2 regions of the Pontixanthobacter aestiaquae genome follow, and region 2 is predicted to be linked to the other one. Evidence: predicted binding sites of a transcription regulator. Region 2 holds the regulator's gene; the other holds the start of a gene.
The links. The regulator LexA, encoded in region 2, represses DNA repair genes until DNA is damaged. The targets are predictions, from matches to a motif close to GTTCCNCNCTTGTTCT.
Positions count from the first base shown of each region.

Region 1: a site for LexA is predicted at 7,588-7,603, ahead of GRI35_RS02960 (putative DNA modification/repair radical SAM protein). Genes of this name have one in related genera too.

Region 1 covers NZ_WTYZ01000001.1:641,990-651,140, reverse strand. The annotation lists gene GRI35_RS02990 (TonB-dependent receptor) at 1-649, shown strand, start outside; gene GRI35_RS02985 (hypothetical protein) at 710-1,177, opposite strand; gene GRI35_RS02980 (YggS family pyridoxal phosphate-dependent enzyme) at 1,174-1,860, opposite strand; gene GRI35_RS02975 (thiamine phosphate synthase) at 1,940-2,440, shown strand; gene GRI35_RS02970 (DNA translocase FtsK) at 2,566-4,905, shown strand; gene GRI35_RS02965 (UdgX family uracil-DNA binding protein) at 4,902-6,344, opposite strand; gene GRI35_RS02960 (putative DNA modification/repair radical SAM protein) at 6,341-7,585, opposite strand; gene GRI35_RS02955 (substrate-binding domain-containing protein) at 7,712-8,743, opposite strand; gene GRI35_RS02950 (OprO/OprP family phosphate-selective porin) at 8,812-9,151, opposite strand, start outside.
Region 2 covers NZ_WTYZ01000001.1:2,042,827-2,051,977, reverse strand. The annotation lists gene gltX (glutamate--tRNA ligase) at 1-1,420, opposite strand, end outside; gene GRI35_RS09810 (ComEC/Rec2 family competence protein) at 1,450-3,651, shown strand; gene lexA (transcriptional repressor LexA) at 3,671-4,357, opposite strand; gene GRI35_RS09800 (molybdopterin molybdotransferase MoeA) at 4,444-5,634, opposite strand; gene moaC (cyclic pyranopterin monophosphate synthase MoaC) at 5,631-6,104, opposite strand; gene trpC (indole-3-glycerol phosphate synthase TrpC) at 6,101-6,889, opposite strand; gene trpD (anthranilate phosphoribosyltransferase) at 7,020-8,012, opposite strand; gene GRI35_RS09780 (anthranilate synthase component II) at 8,009-8,608, opposite strand; gene GRI35_RS09775 (hypothetical protein) at 8,605-9,151, opposite strand, start outside.

The DNA.
Region 1 (9,151 bases), 1.4 Mb from region 2:
TACGCTGAATGCAGCCGCTTACATAACCAAGATCAGCGATATGCAACGTGAGATCAACACATCTGCCCCCGGGGCCGGCGTTGTGCAAAACATTCTAAATACCGCTGATGCGACGATCTTCGGTGTCGAAGCAGAAGCACGGATGCGCGTATCGGATGGGCTGCTGTTCACGGCCAATATCGGCCTGATCGATGCCGATTATGACGAAGTGCGCTTCGATATTTCGGGCGACGGTGTGATCGACGGAGCCGATTTGGCTCTGTCGCTTCCGCGTGTACCTGAGATCACTGCAGGCGTTGGCGCGCTTCACGAGCTTGACCTAGGCGATAGCTCGATCGTCAGCCGCGTGAACCTGCAATATCGCGACGAATTCGCATATACCGACAACAATTTCGGCTTCATTCAGGACATCACCAGCCTGGAAGCGAACGTCACTTGGAACACGCCTGTCGAAGGACTCGCCTTGTCGGTCTACGGCAAGAACCTGCTCGACGGCGTGCAAGCTGGCGGTGACACGCAGTTACCATTCGGCACTGGCGCATTCTCGAACGGCGTAAACCGTCCGTTCGATCCATCGCCAGCAGCAGGTACGCTGTCGCCGCTGGCAAAAGGCCGTCAGATCGGCGCGGAGATGACGTTCGAATTCTAACCCGGACGATCACGAAACAATGAAAGGGGCGTTCCGATGGGGCGCCCTTTTTGTTGGGTGTCAGTCTTCTGCGGTCAGTAACAGCAGCGCGATCTTGCGATCGTCGAAGCCGATAAAAGCCCATTCGAGGGTTGCTTGCGATATCGGATTCCAGCCCCACTCCAGCCGATTGGTCAGAATGGTGCGGTTATAGTGCTTAAAGCTGCCGACAAAGTCGCTGTAGCATTGCGCCGCCTTACCTTCGCCCAGCCACTTGGTGGACGAGAACACCATGTTGTTACTGAGCGCATCGCAAAACGCAGCGACCGCAGATCGCGGCTCATCCCTGTCAGCCGCATCATCAAGCATTTCCCAGTTTACGCCGATAGGCGTGAGGCCAAGCGATTCCACCAAACTGTCAGCAATTTCGGTATGTATGCCCGGTGGTGTGTCCCGCATCCGCGCTTCGAACAATACATCGGCTTGGCTTTCCAGCGGTTCACGCCAATCCGCGATAAACCGGTTTAGCTTCTCAAGTTCGGCGCTCATCCGTGGCCGGAACCTCGGGCCCCAAATAATGCAGTGCCAACCCGGATATGCGTCGCGCCTTGCATAATCGCGGTCTCGTAATCGCTGCTCATCCCCATGCTCAATCCAGCTTCAGAGCCGTCCAGACCGTTATCGCGGGCCAGCTTGTCCAGAAACGCAAAAAACGGGGCCGCTTCGATATCGGCAGGCGGAATGCACATCAGGCCAGCAATCGGAATATCGCGCGCGCGAACCGCATCCAGAAACGCCGGCAGCTCACCAATCGGACAGCCACCTTTCTGGTCTTCATCGCCGATATTGACCTGCACAAAGCACGGCACGCGCTTGCCTGCCTTATCCATCGCCTTTGCGAGAGCTTTGAGCAAGCTCGGCCGATCCAGAGAATGGATCACATCGAACAGCGCCACAGCATCGTCCGCTTTGTTAGATTGCAACTGCCCGATCAGATGCAGTTCGGTATCGGGATAGGCCTCTCGCAGCACCGGCCATTTCTCCTGCGCCTCCTGCACACGATTTTCGCCGAATACGCGCTGGCCCTGCTCCAGCAAAGGCTTGATCCGCTCTGCCGGATGCGTTTTGCTGACCGCAATCAAAGTGATTTCGTCCATTTCGCGCCGGGCGATCTTGCACGCTTTCGCGATTGTCTGGCGGACGCCTTCCAAAGGAGTTGCTGCACTATCCATATCGCGCCGCTATAACGTCCGTGTGCCGCAAGACCAGACCTGTCCTGAGCCCAGTCGTAGGGCCCTGCCTGAACAATGGTTGCTCAGCGATGAGCGAAACGATGCAGCGCTCGAAGATGCACTTGCGAAGCTGCCGCATAGATCGGGTTTCATCTTTCGCCATTATCATCTCACAAAAGAGGAGCGGCGTAAGCGCTACGTCGCCCTAGCAGAAGTCGCACGCAAATATGGGCATCTGGTTATTCTCTCGGACTCGCCCGTAAAAGCCAAGCAGTGGAAGGCCAATGGAATTTATGGGGCTGCACAGCGTATGCCCAAAGACGATAAGCTGCTCAAGCTGGTCACCGCGCATGATTGGAAGGAAATCGTCGCAGCCGACCGCGCTGGTGCCGATGCAATCCTGCTCTCGCCCGTTTTTTCGACCCGCTCTCACGCCGAGGCAAAGCCGCTAGGCCCGCTCCGTTTCAGGATACTCGCCAGAAAGGCGAAGGCACCTGTGATCGCGCTGGGGGGAATGACCAAAGAGAACGCAAGGCGTCTCAATTGGGCGCGTTGGGCGGCCATTGATGGGCTCTCGTAAAATCAAGTGGGCATCAGGCCTGGCGCCTATCGGGCAGATTTCGGATTCGGTTCGTCGATCAGTTTCTTGACGCGCGAGTCCCGGAGAGTCCATGGTGCCCACAGACGGATCATTAGGGGTACATTATGGCCAGCCGCGCCATCGGAAAATCGCAAAAAGCAGATTGGCGCGCCGCGTGGCGGCGTTCAATGCGCCGCGCCGCGCAGATGTTTGGTGCCGTGGTACTTACCGGGACGATGGTGTTCTTGGCTTTGTCGCTGGCCAGTTACACCCAAACCGACCCGAGTCTCTCAACCGCTGCTGCCGCAAATCAGGTCAGCAACTGGATGGGCACGAGCGGTGCATGGGCTGCTGAACGCATTTTGTTCCTGTTCGGCTTGCCTTCAATCCTGCTCCTGCCACTTCTGTATATTTTTGCCCGGAAACTGTGGCGCGATGTGGAAGAAGAGGATGTCGATACCGAAACCCGCTGGTGGGCTCCGGTTGGGATGTTGCTTGTTTCAATCGCTTTGTTCTCGACGCTGTTTTCGCTTTGGTTTGACGGCGATCGCTGGACGTTTCCGGCCTCGACGGGGGGCATTACCGGCCTATTGGGCGTGGGTGCTTTGGAAGCCATCGGCGCTCGCGTGTCTGAAACCGCAGGCGGATGGATCAACCTGGGCTTCACGCCGTTCGCGCTGGCAGGAGCGGTACTATTGGCGACACGTGTATTCGCGATTGATTGGGCGCGGCTACTGACGCTGCCGAACTTTCTCAAGCGCGCTCCAGCGCTCGGCGATATCGAAATTCCGGCGATCCCCAAGCGCAAGAAGGCAAAGGCAGTGAAGGAAGAGGACGAGGACGAGCCGCTTATCGATGCTTCGCCGCGCCGCGCCCCAAAGATTACCGATCCGACCAAGCCACCTAAAAAGGCGCAGCTCGCAAAAGCCAAGCAGGGTGATATGTTTGCAGATTACGCTCTGCCGAGCCTCGATTTGCTGGCCGAGCCGCCGAAAGATAATGCGCCCAAGCTCGACAAGCTCGCGCTTGAACGCAATGCGCGCCTGCTCGAAACCGTGCTTGATGATTTCAACGTAAAAGGCGAGATCACCGCCGTACGCACCGGTCCTGTTGTCACCATGTACGAGTTGGAGCCTGCACCGGGTATCAAAGCCGCCCGGGTCATTGGTCTCGCCGAAGATATTGCGCGTAACATGTCCGCAATCAGTGCCCGCGTTTCACCCATCCCGGGCAAAACCGTAATGGGTATCGAACTGCCCAATGCCGACCGGCAGATGGTTGTCCTGAAAGAACTGGCGGCCTGCGAAGATTTCGCGGATGCCGAAGGCGCGCTACCGATCATTTTGGGCAAAGATATTGCAGGCGAACCGATGGTTGCCGACCTTGCCGCCATGCCGCACCTGCTGGTCGCAGGTACTACCGGCTCGGGTAAATCGGTTGGGCTGAACTGTATTCTGCTAAGCCTGCTATACCGCTTCACCCCCGCGGAGTGCCGCCTGATCCTGATCGACCCCAAGGTGCTCGAGTTGAGTGTTTATGAGGACGTGCCGCATCTGCTGAGCCCAGTTGTCACGGAACCGCATAAATCGGTGCGCGCGCTAAAATGGGCGGTCGAAGAAATGGAACGCCGTTACCGGATGATGAGCAGCGTCAATTCGCGCAACATCGCCGGGTTCAACGATAAAGTTCGCACCGCGATTGCCAAGGGGAAACCGCTGGGCCGCCGTGTGCAGACGGGTTTCGATCCGGAGACGGGTGAGGAAATTTACGAGGAAGAGCAGCTTGATTACGAGCCATTGCCGCAGATCGTGCTGATCGTGGACGAACTGGCTGATTTGATGGTCACCGTCGGTAAGGAAATCGAAGTCCTGATCCAGCGTCTCAGCCAGAAATCGCGCGCGGCCGGTATTCACTTGATTATGGCGACACAGCGTCCTTCGGTTGACGTTATCACCGGCGTGATCAAGGCCAACTTGCCCACGCGGATCAGCTTCAAAGTCACCAGCCGGATCGACAGCCGCACCATTCTGGGTGAGCAAGGCAGTGAGCAACTGCTGGGTAAGGGCGATATGCTCTACAAGCCGAACAGCGGCGCGATGGTGCGTGTGCATTGCCCGTTCGTATCCGATGAAGAAGTCGAGGCGGTCGCCGATCACTGGCGCGCGCAGGGCAAGCCTGAGTATGTCGATGCAGTAACCGAAGAGCCTGAAGATGGCGGCGGCCTATCTTTCGAAGACGAGTTTACCGCCAGCGATGACCCGGCTGAGCGCAAATATCGCCAAGCCTGCCAGATTGTGATCGAAAACCAGAAGGCGTCGGGCAGTTGGCTGCAGCGCCAGATGGGGGTGGGATACAACACCGCAGCAAAATGGATCGAACGGATGGAAAGCGAAGGGCTGGTCGGCCCGGCAAACCATGTCGGTCGCCGCGAAATCTTCCGCGATCAGGACGGGAACCCGCTTTAGTCAGCGAGCTCGGCCAAGCGTTCGCGCACAGCCAACAGGTCATTCCGGAACAGCTGCTCCTGCTGCGCGCGCGCGTCGCCATCGAGGCGGAGCAAATAGGATGGATGCGCGGTGATCCATAACTCGCTGCCATCATTCAGCATGACCGGCTTGCCGCGAACTGTGTTGATGCTGACGGTCTTGCCAAGCATCGCCCGCGCGGCACTCGCTCCTAACGCCAGTATCAGTTTTGGCTTTACCACTTCGCGCTCGGCCTCGACCCACCAGCGGCAGGTATCGACTTCCTTAGCGGTTGGCGTTTGGTGAATGCGGCGCTTGCCCCGCCGGACATATTTGAAATGTTTCACCGCGTTGGTGATATAAGCGCGGTCGCGTGCGATGCCCGCTTGGCCTAGATGCAGATCAAGCAGTTGACCCGCTGGCCCGACAAAAGGACGGCCTGTCTGGTCTTCCTGATGGCCAGGCTGTTCACCCACAATCATAAGCGGAGCATCGCGCGGTCCCTCACCCATCACTGCCTGATTGGCCAGCTCACCGATCCCGCAATTGCGACATGCTTGAACCGCGCGCTCCATAGCTTCCAACGTTTCTGGACGCGCCTCGTGCTCCATCGCTCCGGCATCGACCATTTGTGCTTCTCGTGATTGGGCGCCTGCAATCAGCTCAGGAATCAACTCTGCCTCGGGCATATTCTTCCAATATTTCTTGGGCATCTCGCTCATCATCGCGCCGACTTTAAGCCGAGCGGGATTGAAGATTGAGGCGTAGTACTTGCGCCAGAGGTCTTCGGTCGGATCGCCATCGGGCGCGTCGCTGCGCTGTGCGGGCGGGCTTTCACGGACAGTCTTGCCGTCCCAGTGAATGCAGCCTTTCGGCGTCAGTATCGACCAGTGCATATTGGCAAAGCGCCGTTTGAAGAATCCGGCATTGGCGCGGACGATATGATGGTCCGGCTCAAACCAAGCGACGAAATGCTCTGCGCCGTCCTCGTGCAGCACTTCGCGGAAGCGGACAAAAGCGTGCATTTTGTGGCTATCGCGCCGGACACTCTTAGCCAGATCCTCGATCCGGCGGACATCGCTATCGGCCTTGTCCTCCATAATCCGCGGATGGGACTGTAGCCGCCACAGCAACCGGTAAAGCAGCGCAAACCGCTCGGGGTCGCTGTGCAAAATCGCATTTTGCGCAACCGACACGAAGCGCTTGCTCGCGCGGGTTTGCGGCGCATCATCCTGCGGTGTGGGCAGCTCCTCCGATTCTGGAGCACTGGCAGAGAAAAGATCACCGGACCCGCCGGGTTCACTCCAGATCACGCGCTCCGGTGCGATGCCACAGCGTACCAATCGCCTCGCTTGATCGCGCCAAAAATCGAAGTCATCGGCTCGGGGCATCGTGACGGAAAAGTGCCGCTGGTCCGAAACGGATTGCAGCGCACTCATGCTGCGAACAGCTCCAATTGTTCCTGCTTGGGCGCGAGCATTTTGCGCAGATCGGCGCGGTCGGTCAGCGCGGTCGGACGCCAATCGGCGGCACAGATAAAGGGTCGCACTTTTGCAATGGACACAGTCAGCTTGCCAACCTCATCCAGCCGCAAAGTCCGGTGACGCCGTGCAGCAATAATCCGGTTCACCGCAGTCACGCCCAACCCCGGAACGCGCAGCAATTGCTCACGCGGGGCCCGGTTGACATCCAGCGGGAACACTGACCGAAATTTTAGCGCCCATGCCAGCTTAGGATCTATATCGAGCGGTAAATTGCCATCCTTACCCATGGCCTGCTGAACGTCTCTCACCTGATAGCCGTAGAACCGCATAAGCCAGTCGGATTGATAGAGCCGGTGTTCACGGATCAAGGGCGGGCGTTTGAGCGGCAGAACCGCACTGGCGTCGGGTATCGGACTGAATGCCGAGTAATAAACCCGCCGCAAGCCAAAGCCCCCATAGAGCTTGCTCGCCCGTCCGACGATATCGGAATCGCTCGCCGCATCCGCGCCGATGATCATCTGTGTGGATTGGCCGGCGGGGGCAAAACGCGGCGCATGTTTGAAGCGCTTCTTGGCGTCTTTCGCCTCGATGATATCCGATTTGACCTTACCCATTGCGCCTTCGATCTGGCTAGCGTCCTTGTCGGGCGCTAGCCGCGTCAGGCCCTTACGCGTCGGCAGCTCTACATTGATCGACACACGGTCCGCATAAAGTCCTGCTTGGTGGACCAATTCGGGGTCAGCCTCCGGAATGGTCTTGAGATGGATGTAGCCGCGAAAATCGCATTCCTCGCGCAAAATACGCGCCGCCTCCACCATTTGCTCCATAGTGAAGTTAGAGCTCTTGATAATGCCTGAGGACAGGAACAGCCCCTCGATATAATTCCGCTTATAGAAGCTGATCGTCAGATCGGCGACTTCTTGCGGCGTGAAACGCGCGCGGCGGACATTGCTACTTTTGCGGTTAATGCAATAGTGACAATCGAAAATGCAGTGGTTGGTCAGCAATATCTTGAGCAGCGAGATACACCGCCCATCAGGCGCATAGGCGTGGCAAATGCCCATCCCCTCGGTCGAGCCAATACCTTTCCCACCGAGAGAGTTTTTCTTCGCCGTCCCCGATGATGCGCAGGAGGCGTCATATTTGGCCGCATCGGCCAGAATGCCCAGTTTCTCGATTGTTGATAGCGGACCCATAAGTTCACTATATGTTCTGCCCTGCAAAAAGGGAAGAACTTTCAAACAGTAAAGGCCCCGCCAACAGGCGAGGCCTTTCTGTGAGTGTCATTTATCGGTGGGCCAAACCCGCCAGAGACTGTCTGCTTACTTCAGATCGTCAGCCGTCAGAGTCATGAACTCGGTGGTCTTTTTGACGTTCTCGGCGCGAACATCGTCAGGCGATGCAACTAGGCCGATTTTGGCAAGCGGGCCGTCTTTGTCCCAGCTCTTCGCCCATTCTGCGAGATACAGGTCGAGTGCCGGGATTTGGCCGACATGCTGCTTTTTCACATACATATAGAGCGGACGCGCACCAGGATAGGCGAAGCTGGCGATATTGTCATAGGTCGGGTCGCTGCCGTTCATCGGCAGGCCTTGAACCTTGTCTGCATTCTCTTCGAGATAAGAGAAGCCGAACACGCCGATAGCTTTATCATTGCCACCGATTTTCTGGACGATGAGATTGTCATTTTCGCCTTGGTCAACAAATTTTCCGTCACCTCGCACTTCGGTGCAAATTTGGTCGTAACGGTCTTCGTCGCTTTCTTTCAGAGCTTGCATCTCTGGGTTGGTCTTACAGCCAGCTTCCAGGACCAGCTCTTTCAGCGCATCGCGCGTGCCGGAAGTTGAAGGCGGACCATAGACGAGGATAGGCTCAGCCGGCAGCGATGGATCAACATCGGCCCAAGTTTCAGCTGTTTGCTCACCACCAAAAGGCGCCTTAGCGAGAGCCCTATACACGATTTCCGGTGTCAGGTTCATAGTGATGCCGCCTTGCGCCGATGCAAAAGCGATACCATCGAGGCCAACTTGAATTTCAACAACATCGGTCACGCCGTTTTCCATGCACGTCGCGAATTCGGATGCTTTCATGCGGCGCGATGCATTCACAACGTCGGGCGTATCATTGCCAACGCCAGCGCAGAATTGCTTAATCCCGCCGCCGCTGCCGTTCGATTCAATCAACGGGCCAGTCATGCCTTCATTGTTGAGTGCTGCATTTTCAGCGACAACTTTGGCGAACGGGAACACTGTCGAAGAGCCCACTACGTGGACAGGTTCAACAGCCGCCTCGGAACAAGCGCCGAGCGCCAGAGCCGACACTGCGGCGAGCGAAAATTTGGAAATCATACGCATAATACTAATCCCTGTGAGAACATGTTGCGTCAGCGCCTATCGGCACTGTGTGACGCGAATATGACAAGTTAGAAGTCGATCTGAGCGCGAACTCCGACCACGTCGACACCATAGGATGTGTCGCCGCCCGCAGCGGGGAATACGGCCTGATCATATTCAAGCCGGCCATAATTTGCGAGGAACAGGACCCAGTCGGTCGGTTTCCAGATCAGTGACAAGAAGAAGCCGTCCTGCGTTCCGCCAATGACACCGTTGTCGGACAGATCGAGCCGGTCGTAACGGGCGTTGATCTGGACCGATCCGGTTCCGCCTTCACCCACTGGATTGGTGGGCTTTGTACGGTCAAATTTCCCGCCCTTATACCCGCGCGTATCACCTTTAGTAAGGAAGTACCCAACTTCGGCATAA
Region 2 (9,151 bases):
CTGCCTGCGCGTCAATTCGCGCAAGAGCCTCGTCTCGTCCCAAAAGGACCAGCACATCGAAAATCCCGGGTGACGTTGTCGTTCCGGTTAGCGCGGCTCGCATTGGCTGCGCCAGTTTGCCGAAGCCCAGTTCGAGCTCCTCTGCAAGTGCCTTCGTAGTGGCTTCGAGAGCCTCAATTGTCCAGCTATTTTCTGCCTTCAATCGGTTGGAGATTGCCGAAAGTAGCGCTTTCCCGTCATCAGTCAGTAATTTTGCTGCTTTGTCAGTCATTGTGAGTGGTATTTTCGCAAATAGGAAGCCTGCGCCATCAACCAGTTCATCAATGTTCTTAGCACGTGTTTTCATGACCGGCATAGCCTGCTCGAGCAATGCAATGTCAGCGTCGTCGCCCAACTTGCCTGCCACCATCTTGGCCAAGCGGGCATCATCAGCTTCGCGAATATAGTGACCGTTCAGGTTCTCGAGTTTCTTAATGTCGAAGCGGGAAGGGCTTTTCCCGACGCCATCAAGACTGAACAGCTCAATGGCTTCATCCCGCGTGATTTCCTCTCTATCGCCGTGACCCCAGCCGAGCCGAAGCAAATAATTGAACAACGCTTCGGGCAATATGCCCATGTCATCGCGATAGGCTTCGACCCCCAACGCGCCGTGCCGTTTGGACAACTTCGTGCCGTCGCTACCATGGATTAGCGGGATGTGCGCGTAAGTCGGGTCGCTCCAGCCGCCTTCAATCGCATCCATTGCTCGGTAAATCGGCAGTTGGCGAAAGGCGTTGTTTAGATGGTCATCGCCGCGAATGATGTGTGTGCAACCCATATCATGATCGTCGACTACAGCAGCTAGCATGTAAGTCGGCGTGCCATCGGCGCGAAGGATGATGTAGTCGTCAATTTCCTCGTTGCGGACGGTCACGGGGCCTTGGACAAGGTCCTCAATCGCAGTTTCGCCATCGGTTGGTGTCTTTAGCCGGACTGCGAAAGATGCGCCCTCGGATGCCTCTGATGGGTCCCGGTCACGCCACCGCCCATCATAACGCATGGGTTGTTTGTTCGCGCGTTGCTCCGCGCGCATTGCTTCTAGTTCCTCCGGTGTAGCATAGCAGCGATAGGCGTGCCCATTATCGAGCAGGATTTGGGCTACCTCGGCATGGCGGTTGGCTTGTCGTGATTGGAACGTGGGATCCTCGTCATAGTCCAAACCAAGCCAGTCCAAACCGTCAAGAATTGCATCAATCGCTTCTTGGGTTGAACGCTTTCGATCTGTATCTTCAATACGCAACAACGCCTTTCCGCCATGATGGCGAGAGAAAAGCCAATTAAAAAGTGCCGTCCGTGCGCCGCCAATATGGAGAAACCCGGTCGGCGACGGGGCAAAGCGTGTGACAACTTTTTGATCGGTTGCGGCTCTATTGCTTGCCATAAGTATTCGTTTCCTATCCAATAGTCCTCATGGCCAATAGTGACGCAATTGTGCCCCTTTCTGATGGGCAGGATAATACGTCAAATAGCGCCTCGGACGAGGATTATGCTGCGGTGCAGCGCACTTGGCGTGTCACACCGCAATTGTCCAGTATTGCCGACGGAATCAATCGCTTCCTAGGCGCATCTGGTTTCGACAAAGGGCCGTGGCTTGCTGTGTCATTTGCAGGAGGCATTACGGCTTGGTTTGCGCTGGATAGTCCTTGGCAATGGGCCGCTATGATCGGCGCATGCTCGCTGGCGGTGTTGGCGAGCTTTGCGATGTTTGGGCGCAATGGTGGACGGATCGAGTTTGGCAGGGCCATCATTGCGGTGAGCGTTATGGTCGCAATGGGGGTAACAGTTATCTGGACCCGGTCGGAAATTGTTGGCGCAGAGGCGATTGAACATCCTCAGGTAAGAGTTCTGCAAGCACGTATCTTGGCGCGGGAAGAACAGCCAGCCAGAGACCGAATCCGGCTGATCCTTGCTTATCGCGATGCGGAGGTTGGTGTCGCTCGAAAGGTTCGCGTTAATGTACCCGACGATAAGGACGTAACTGGATTGTCCGAGGGCGCGATTGTCCGCTTGCGTGCACGCCTGATGCCGCCAGCGTCACCGATGTTGCCGGGAGCATACAATTTTGCGCGCTCCGCCTGGTTTCAAGGATTTGCGGCCACTGGATCGGTTTTGGGCGAGGTTGAGATCGTCGAGCCCGCGGTAACGGAAGAGGCGCTGGCGTCGACGCAGCGCGCGTTAGCGGGTCACGTTCGCAGTCAGCTTGGCGGGTCAGCGGGTTCCATTGCTGCCGCATTGGCCAGTGGTGATCGCGGCGGCATCAGCGACGCCGATGAAGAAGCAATGCGGGATGCTGGTCTGACACATTTGCTATCCATCAGCGGTTTGCACGTCAGTGCGGTGATCGCGGCGGCTTATCTGCTCGCGATAAAGCTACTCGCATTGTGGCAATGGCTGGCACTGAGAGTTCGACTACCCTTGGTTGCTGCTGGCGTCGCGGCACTGGCAGGCGTCGGATATACTCTTCTAACTGGCGCAGAAGTGCCGACGGTTCGCAGCTGCGTCGGAGCGATATTGGTTCTGATAGCTTTGGCTTTGGGCCGTGAGGCGTTATCGCTGCGAATGGTGGCCGTGGCGGCGATGTTCGTATTGTTCCTGTGGCCAGAGTCGCTTGTAGGGCCAAGTTTTCAAATGAGCTTCGCTGCCGTGCTCGCAATCGTAGCTCTCCACAATGCGGAGCCAGTGCGGCGATTCTTGGCGCCTCGAGAGGAAAGCTGGGCGTCGCGGCTAGGACGGCGGACATTGATGTTGCTCATCACTGGTTTTGTTATCGAAATCGCCTTGATGCCGATTGTGCTGTTCCATTTTCATAGGGCAGGCGTTTACGGTGCTTTCGCGAATGTGATTGGTATTCCGCTCACCACCTTTGCTTCGATGCCGCTTATCGCTCTGTCGCTGCTTGCCGACCTTGTCGGGCTTGGCGCGCCGCTTTGGTGGCTGACAGGAAAGTCTCTCGATCTGTTGATTGGCATCGCGCATTTCACCGCTGATCAGCCCGGGGCCGTGAAGTTAATGCCCGAAATGGGCGGAGCGATCTTTGCGTTGTTTGTGGTGGGCGGACTGTGGATCGGATTATGGCGCGGACGGATCCGACTGCTCGGTTTTGTTCCGGCAGCAGTCGCAACAATATTGTTTCTCATTAAACCAGCACCCGATATCTTGATTTCGGGTGACGGGCGGCATGTTGGTATTGCGGTCGAGAGCAAGGAACTTCTTGTTCTTCGGGAAAGCCGGAGCGACTACGCGCGCGACAATCTACTGGAACTAGCCGGAATGGACGGCACGCCTATTCCGTTGGAGCAATGGCCTGATGCGTCATGTAGTGCGGATTTTTGCACCATTCCGCTCCGGCGCGATGGTCGGGATTGGCAGGTACTGATGGCACGAAGTAGCAACCGCGTAGAAATGCGTGCCTTGGCCGCAGCGTGTGACCGTGCGGATATCGTAGTTGCCGACCGCTATTTACCGCGGTCCTGCCAACCGAGATGGCTCAAAGCCGATCGCAACTTGCTGGACAAAACCGGGGGTCTAACAATCAATCTATCCGATGAAAGCTTTAACGCCGTTGCTGACTCTCAAGGAGAGCATGGATGGTGGCGCGCGGAGCATCGCTAAACGCCCCGCGCATCGAAATTTAGTTGTATCGCCGCAGAAGACCAGCAAGTTTACCCTGAACTTCCACCTGATCAGGCTGATAGACCTGTGCAGAATAACTCGCATTTGCAGGATCGAGGCGAACCATCGAACCATCGCGGTGCAGATATTTTAGCGTGGCTTCTTCATTGTCGACCAGCGCAACAACAATCTCGCCATCGCGGGCAGTCGTCGTTCGCTTGATCAACGCAAAGTCGCCATCGAAGATTCCGGCTTCGATCATCGAATCGCCTGATACTTCTAGCGCATAGTGATCGCCGGGGCCGAGAAGGGCAGCCGGAACGGGCAGACTGCTTTGCCCTTCAAGCGCTTCAATAGGTGCACCTGCAGCGATGCGACCGTGCAAAGGAAGCTCAATCACATCGTTTGCCGGCTCGAGCTGAGCCACCGGTGGTGTCGTTGTCCGAGCTACCACATCATTGGCTGGCTTCGCAGTCGTGCCTGGTAGCACATCCTCTGGATTTTTGAGAACTTCCAGCGCACGCGCGCGGTTGGGCAAGCGGCGGATAAAACCACGCTCTTCCAGCGCAGAAATCAGGCGGTGTACACCTGACTTACTTTTTAAATCGAGTGCGGCTTTCATTTCCTCGAACGACGGGGAAATGCCGGTCTCTTCCAGACGCTGCTGGATGAAGCGGATAAGTTCGTGCTGCTTTGCCGTCAGCATTGCAAAATGCTCCTTAGATCGCATCAGTCGCATCGCTACCGAATGGTGAACGAATGAGGAACAAGTAGGCAACTTATGTCAAAAGGTCAAGCCACGCCGCTCGTCGGTAGAATATAGACTGGTACATGCGCTCCGGATTTGGTCACACCGCAGTGCTCAGGGCGTTCGATCAGGACATCTGCCTGTGCCAAAGCACCGAGTGCACCGCTACCCTGCTGGGCTATAGGCGTTACTTGCCCTTCGCCAAACGTAGCGCGCATAAAGGTTCGGCGAGGGCCGCCGGCGGGTAAATCCTCATAGCAGGGCAAGCTTATCGGGTTTGGAATGCACTCCTTGGCGCCCAGTAACCTGCGAAGCGCCGGGAGCATAAACAGGAACCCGGTCACGTAGCTCGAAACGGGATTACCTGGCAGTCCAAGAATTATCTGCTTCCCGCGTGTCGCCACCATCAGAGGTTTTCCAGGCTTCATTGCGACTCGCCAGAAGTCTATTTTTGCGCCCAGTCTGTGCAATGCCGGGCGAACCAGGTCATGATCACCGACAGAAGCACCACCGCTGATGATTAACAAATTAGTTCCGGAATAAGTTTCTATAGTGGCAGCCAATGCATCCAGATTATCGGGAATTGGCGGCGAAGTCTGCACTACCACTTTTTCGGTTAAAGTCATTGCACTTAACATTGCACCGTTGGTGGCGGGAATTTGATCAATGTTGCACATATGGGGCATGGTTGAAAGTTCATCGCCGCATTCGAGTATCGCCACCTCGGGTGCGGTGTGAACGGTGAGCGAGCTATGCCCCGCCATCCGCGTCAGGGCCAGCCGCGCGGCGGTGATCCGGGTGCCGGTTTCAAGCAAATGCGCACCCGTTTCGAAGTCAGATCCTGCGCGTCTGATATGACGGCCGGATATTGGCTCTTCGGTCGCGGTCAATTGGTTGCCTGAGGCCAGTTTCGCGTCTTCAACCAGCACAATCGCCTCGGCACCCTTTGGCACATGCGCACCGGTCGATATGCGCGTTGCCTCTCCTGCGGAAACTGAGCCGCCGAACGGCACACCGCAGCGGCTTTCGCCGATCACGCGCCAAGAACCTTCGCCAGAGACAGCAAACCCGTCCATCGCTGAGAGATCAGCTGCGGGCTGTGTGCGTTTGGCGATCAGCGGCGCGGCCAGATACCGGCCAAGAGCATCTTCGCAGCTAACGGTTTCGGTCGCAGTTGGTTGAACCAGATCCAGCAGCCGCGCCTGCGCTTCGTGCAAGGGAATGGGCGGCTTCATGCCGCTGCGTGCCAATCGCCGGATTTGCCTCCGGTTTTGGTGAGCAATCTCACGCCTTCAATCACCATGCCTTTGTCGAGCGCTTTGGCCATGTCATAGATTGTCAGGAGCGCGACGGAAGTGGCCGTAAGCGCTTCCATTTCTATGCCGGTTTTGCCGACCAAAGAGGCGGTGGCAGTCGCGCGAACTGCCCCGTCCTCTATCGCAAAATCAACCGTCACCGAGTCCAGCCCAAGCGGGTGGCACAGCGGGATCAGTTCGGCGGTCTTTTTGGCCGCCATGATCCCGGCGATCCGCGCGGCGGCGAGCACATCGCCTTTGGGCACATTTCCGTCACGAATAGCGGCCAGCGCATTATCGTTCATAGTGATCCGTCCGGTCGCCGTAGCCGTGCGGGCGGTTCCCGCTTTAGCCCCCACATCGACCATGCGCGCATTACCATCGCTATCAAGGTGAGTGAGTTTGCTCATCCCTGCAGCAACTTTCGCGTTGCTGCCGCAACATCCGCTTGCCGCATCAGGCTCTCACCGACAAGAAATGCGCGGACACCCGACTTTTCGAGCCGCTCGCAGTCTTCGTGCGTGCTGATGCCGCTTTCGCCCACCAGCAGAGTCCCCTCTGGAGCCAGCTTAGACAGCCGTTCGGTCACACCCAGATCGGTCACAAACCGCTTCAGATCGCGATTGTTTACCCCGATTAGGCGCGACTTTAATTTGGCTGCGCGCTCCATCTCTGCCTCATTGTGGACTTCGACCAGCACATCCATACCGTAATGGATGGAGGCGGCTTCGATCTCTTCCATCGCGCTGTCTTCCAGCGCGGCGACGATAATCAGGATCGCATCGGCACCGATTGCACGCGCCTCGGCAACTTGCCATGGGTCGACCATAAAATCCTTGCGCAACGCGGGCAGATCACACGCTGCACGGGCTTCAACCAGATAGTCCTCATGCCCTTGGAAGTATGGTGCATCGGTCAGCACCGAAAGGCATGCTGCGCCGCCTTCTTCGTAGGCTTTCGCATGGTCAGCGGGGCGAAAGTCCTCGCGGATTAGACCTTTGGACGGGGAAGCCTTTTTGATTTCAGCGATGAGGCCGTAGCCTAAAGTTGTTTTAGCTTCCAAAGCCGCACGAAAGCCGCGTGGTGTGCTTTGTTTGCGAGCTCTGGACTCTAGCTCAGCGACTGTTGTCGCAGCTTTGCGCACGGCGACTTCCGTACGCTTGGTTGCGCAGATTTCGTCCAATTTGTTCATCAACGATCCCCGTATTGTCCTTTGGACAGCTGCGCTTCCCCGCGAAAGCGAGAATCCAGAATCGCAAAGGACAACCCGAGCAGCCCTGGGTCCCCGCTTTCGCGGGGATGACAATCGGAAGGTGATGCGTTTCTCATTTCGTCATCGCAATCCACCGCTTTAGCAGATCACGCGCTCCACCCGAATCGAGCGCCTCGCGTGCTTGGTCCGCTCCGTCGTTCCAGTCCTTCGCTGTACCTGCAACGAGTAGCGACGCTGCAGAATTGAAGATCACCGCGTCGCGATAGGGTCCGGGATTACCGTCCAGCAGAGCTTTGAGCGCCGCCGCGTTATGTTTTGCGTCATCGCCGCGAATGGCTTCCACCGGCGCATTGGGAACGCCAATCATCGACGCCTCGACGCGCTTCATCTCAAACGCATTGCCGCGCACATCGGCGACCTCGTTACCGCCGGCCAGGCTCAATTCGTCCAAGCCTTCATCGCCGGAAACAATCATCGTCCGTTCGGTACCCAGAGCAGCCTTGGCCGCAGCATAGATCGGCACATAGGCAGGGCGCGCGATACCAATGAGTTGGCTCTTAACGCCAGCCGGATTGGATAGCGGGCCCATCAGATTGAAAATCGTTCGCCGGCCAAGTTTCAACCGGATCGGTTGAATGCGGCCCATCGCGGGGTGATGGTTCTTCGCGAACAGGAAGCAAATGCCAAGTTCGGCCAGAGTCTTCTCGGCAGTTTCACCCGCGACATCCATATCCAACCCAAGCGCTTCGAGCGTATCGGCTGCACCGGACTTGGAGGAGGCGGCACGATTACCATGCTTGGCCACCGGAACGCCGGTTGCGGCAACAACCAGCGAAACGGCGGTCGACACGTTCAATGTGTGATGACCGTCGCCGCCGGTTCCGCATACATCGATGGCATTTTCGGGGGCTTTGATCGGAATGAGCCGTGCCCGCAAAGCGCGCGCTGCACCAGCGATTTCGTCCGCGGTCTCGCTGCGTTCGGTCATTGCGAGCAGGAAGCGCGCGATTTCCTCTTCGCTTGCTTCCCCATCGAGTATCCAGCCGAAGACCTCCTCGGCCTCCTGCGCATTCATATGCGGGACTTCGAGCGGGAGCGTCTTCATGAAATATCTTTCGGTTCGATCCCGCAAATGCGCAGGAAATTCGCAAGCAACGCGTGGCCATGCTCGGTCGCGATGCTTTCCGGATGAAATTGTACGCCGTGAATTGGCAGCGTCTGATGACGGAAGCCCATCACGCAATCGCCTTCAATGCCCGGCGTATCGCTGCTCGCATTTACCGCCAGAGCGTTAGGAATATTCTCGACAATCAGCGAGTGATAGCGGGTTGCGGTGTAAGGCGAGGGCAGGCCGGCAAACACACCCGTTCCGTCATGCGTAACCGGCGACGTTTTACCATGCATCAACCCGCCACGAACGACCGTGCCGCCAAAATGCTGTCCAATCGACTGATGCCCCAAACATACGCCGAGCAACGGCTTTTCGGCATCCGCACAGGCGGCAACCAGATCCAGACTAACGCCCGCTTCATTGGGTGTGCACGGTCCAGGAGAGATCAGAAAACCCTCTGCACCGGTCGCAATCGCACCGGCAGCAGAGATAGCATCGTTGCGCTCGACCTGCACCTCGGCGCCCAGTTCCATCAGATAATGGACCAGGTTGAAAGTGAAACTGTCGTAATTGTCGATGACGAGGATCATGGGAATGGCACTCGAAATTCCGACAGATCAAACCTCTCTCCGGTCTTGGAAGCAAATAATTCCAATCTGTCGTCGGCTGTGGTCAATTTGATATGCCAATACGCAGTGCCGTCGGCTCTTTCAGTCTGGTTGAGGCTGGGAAGGAACTTCTGCATCTGCTCAACGGGCACAGCGTAAGCTTCATCCCGGTCGACGCACGCAAAAACCATCAAGCCAGCAGTAGCGCTCGTCAAAAATTCGTTCCATCTCGGATGATAAGCATACCAATAAGGTTGTAGGTTATCGTCGTATCGCTTTGAGATTGAAATGCAGGCGTTCGTGTCCGAGATGGGATCACGGAACAGTGCCTGCCGTTTTTTTACAAGGTTTAAACCGCTTTTGTCATTCAATGCACCTATTGCAGTTTGCCTGATTGCATCGAGTTTTTCTCGCGGTGTCCGTTCGTGTGATGCCTTTTCTGAACTTGTTCCCGAATCCGTTTCAATTGCCTCCGCGCTGTCGGAATCAATTGCATCAGTGGCTGCGCTAAAGACAACCTCGAGA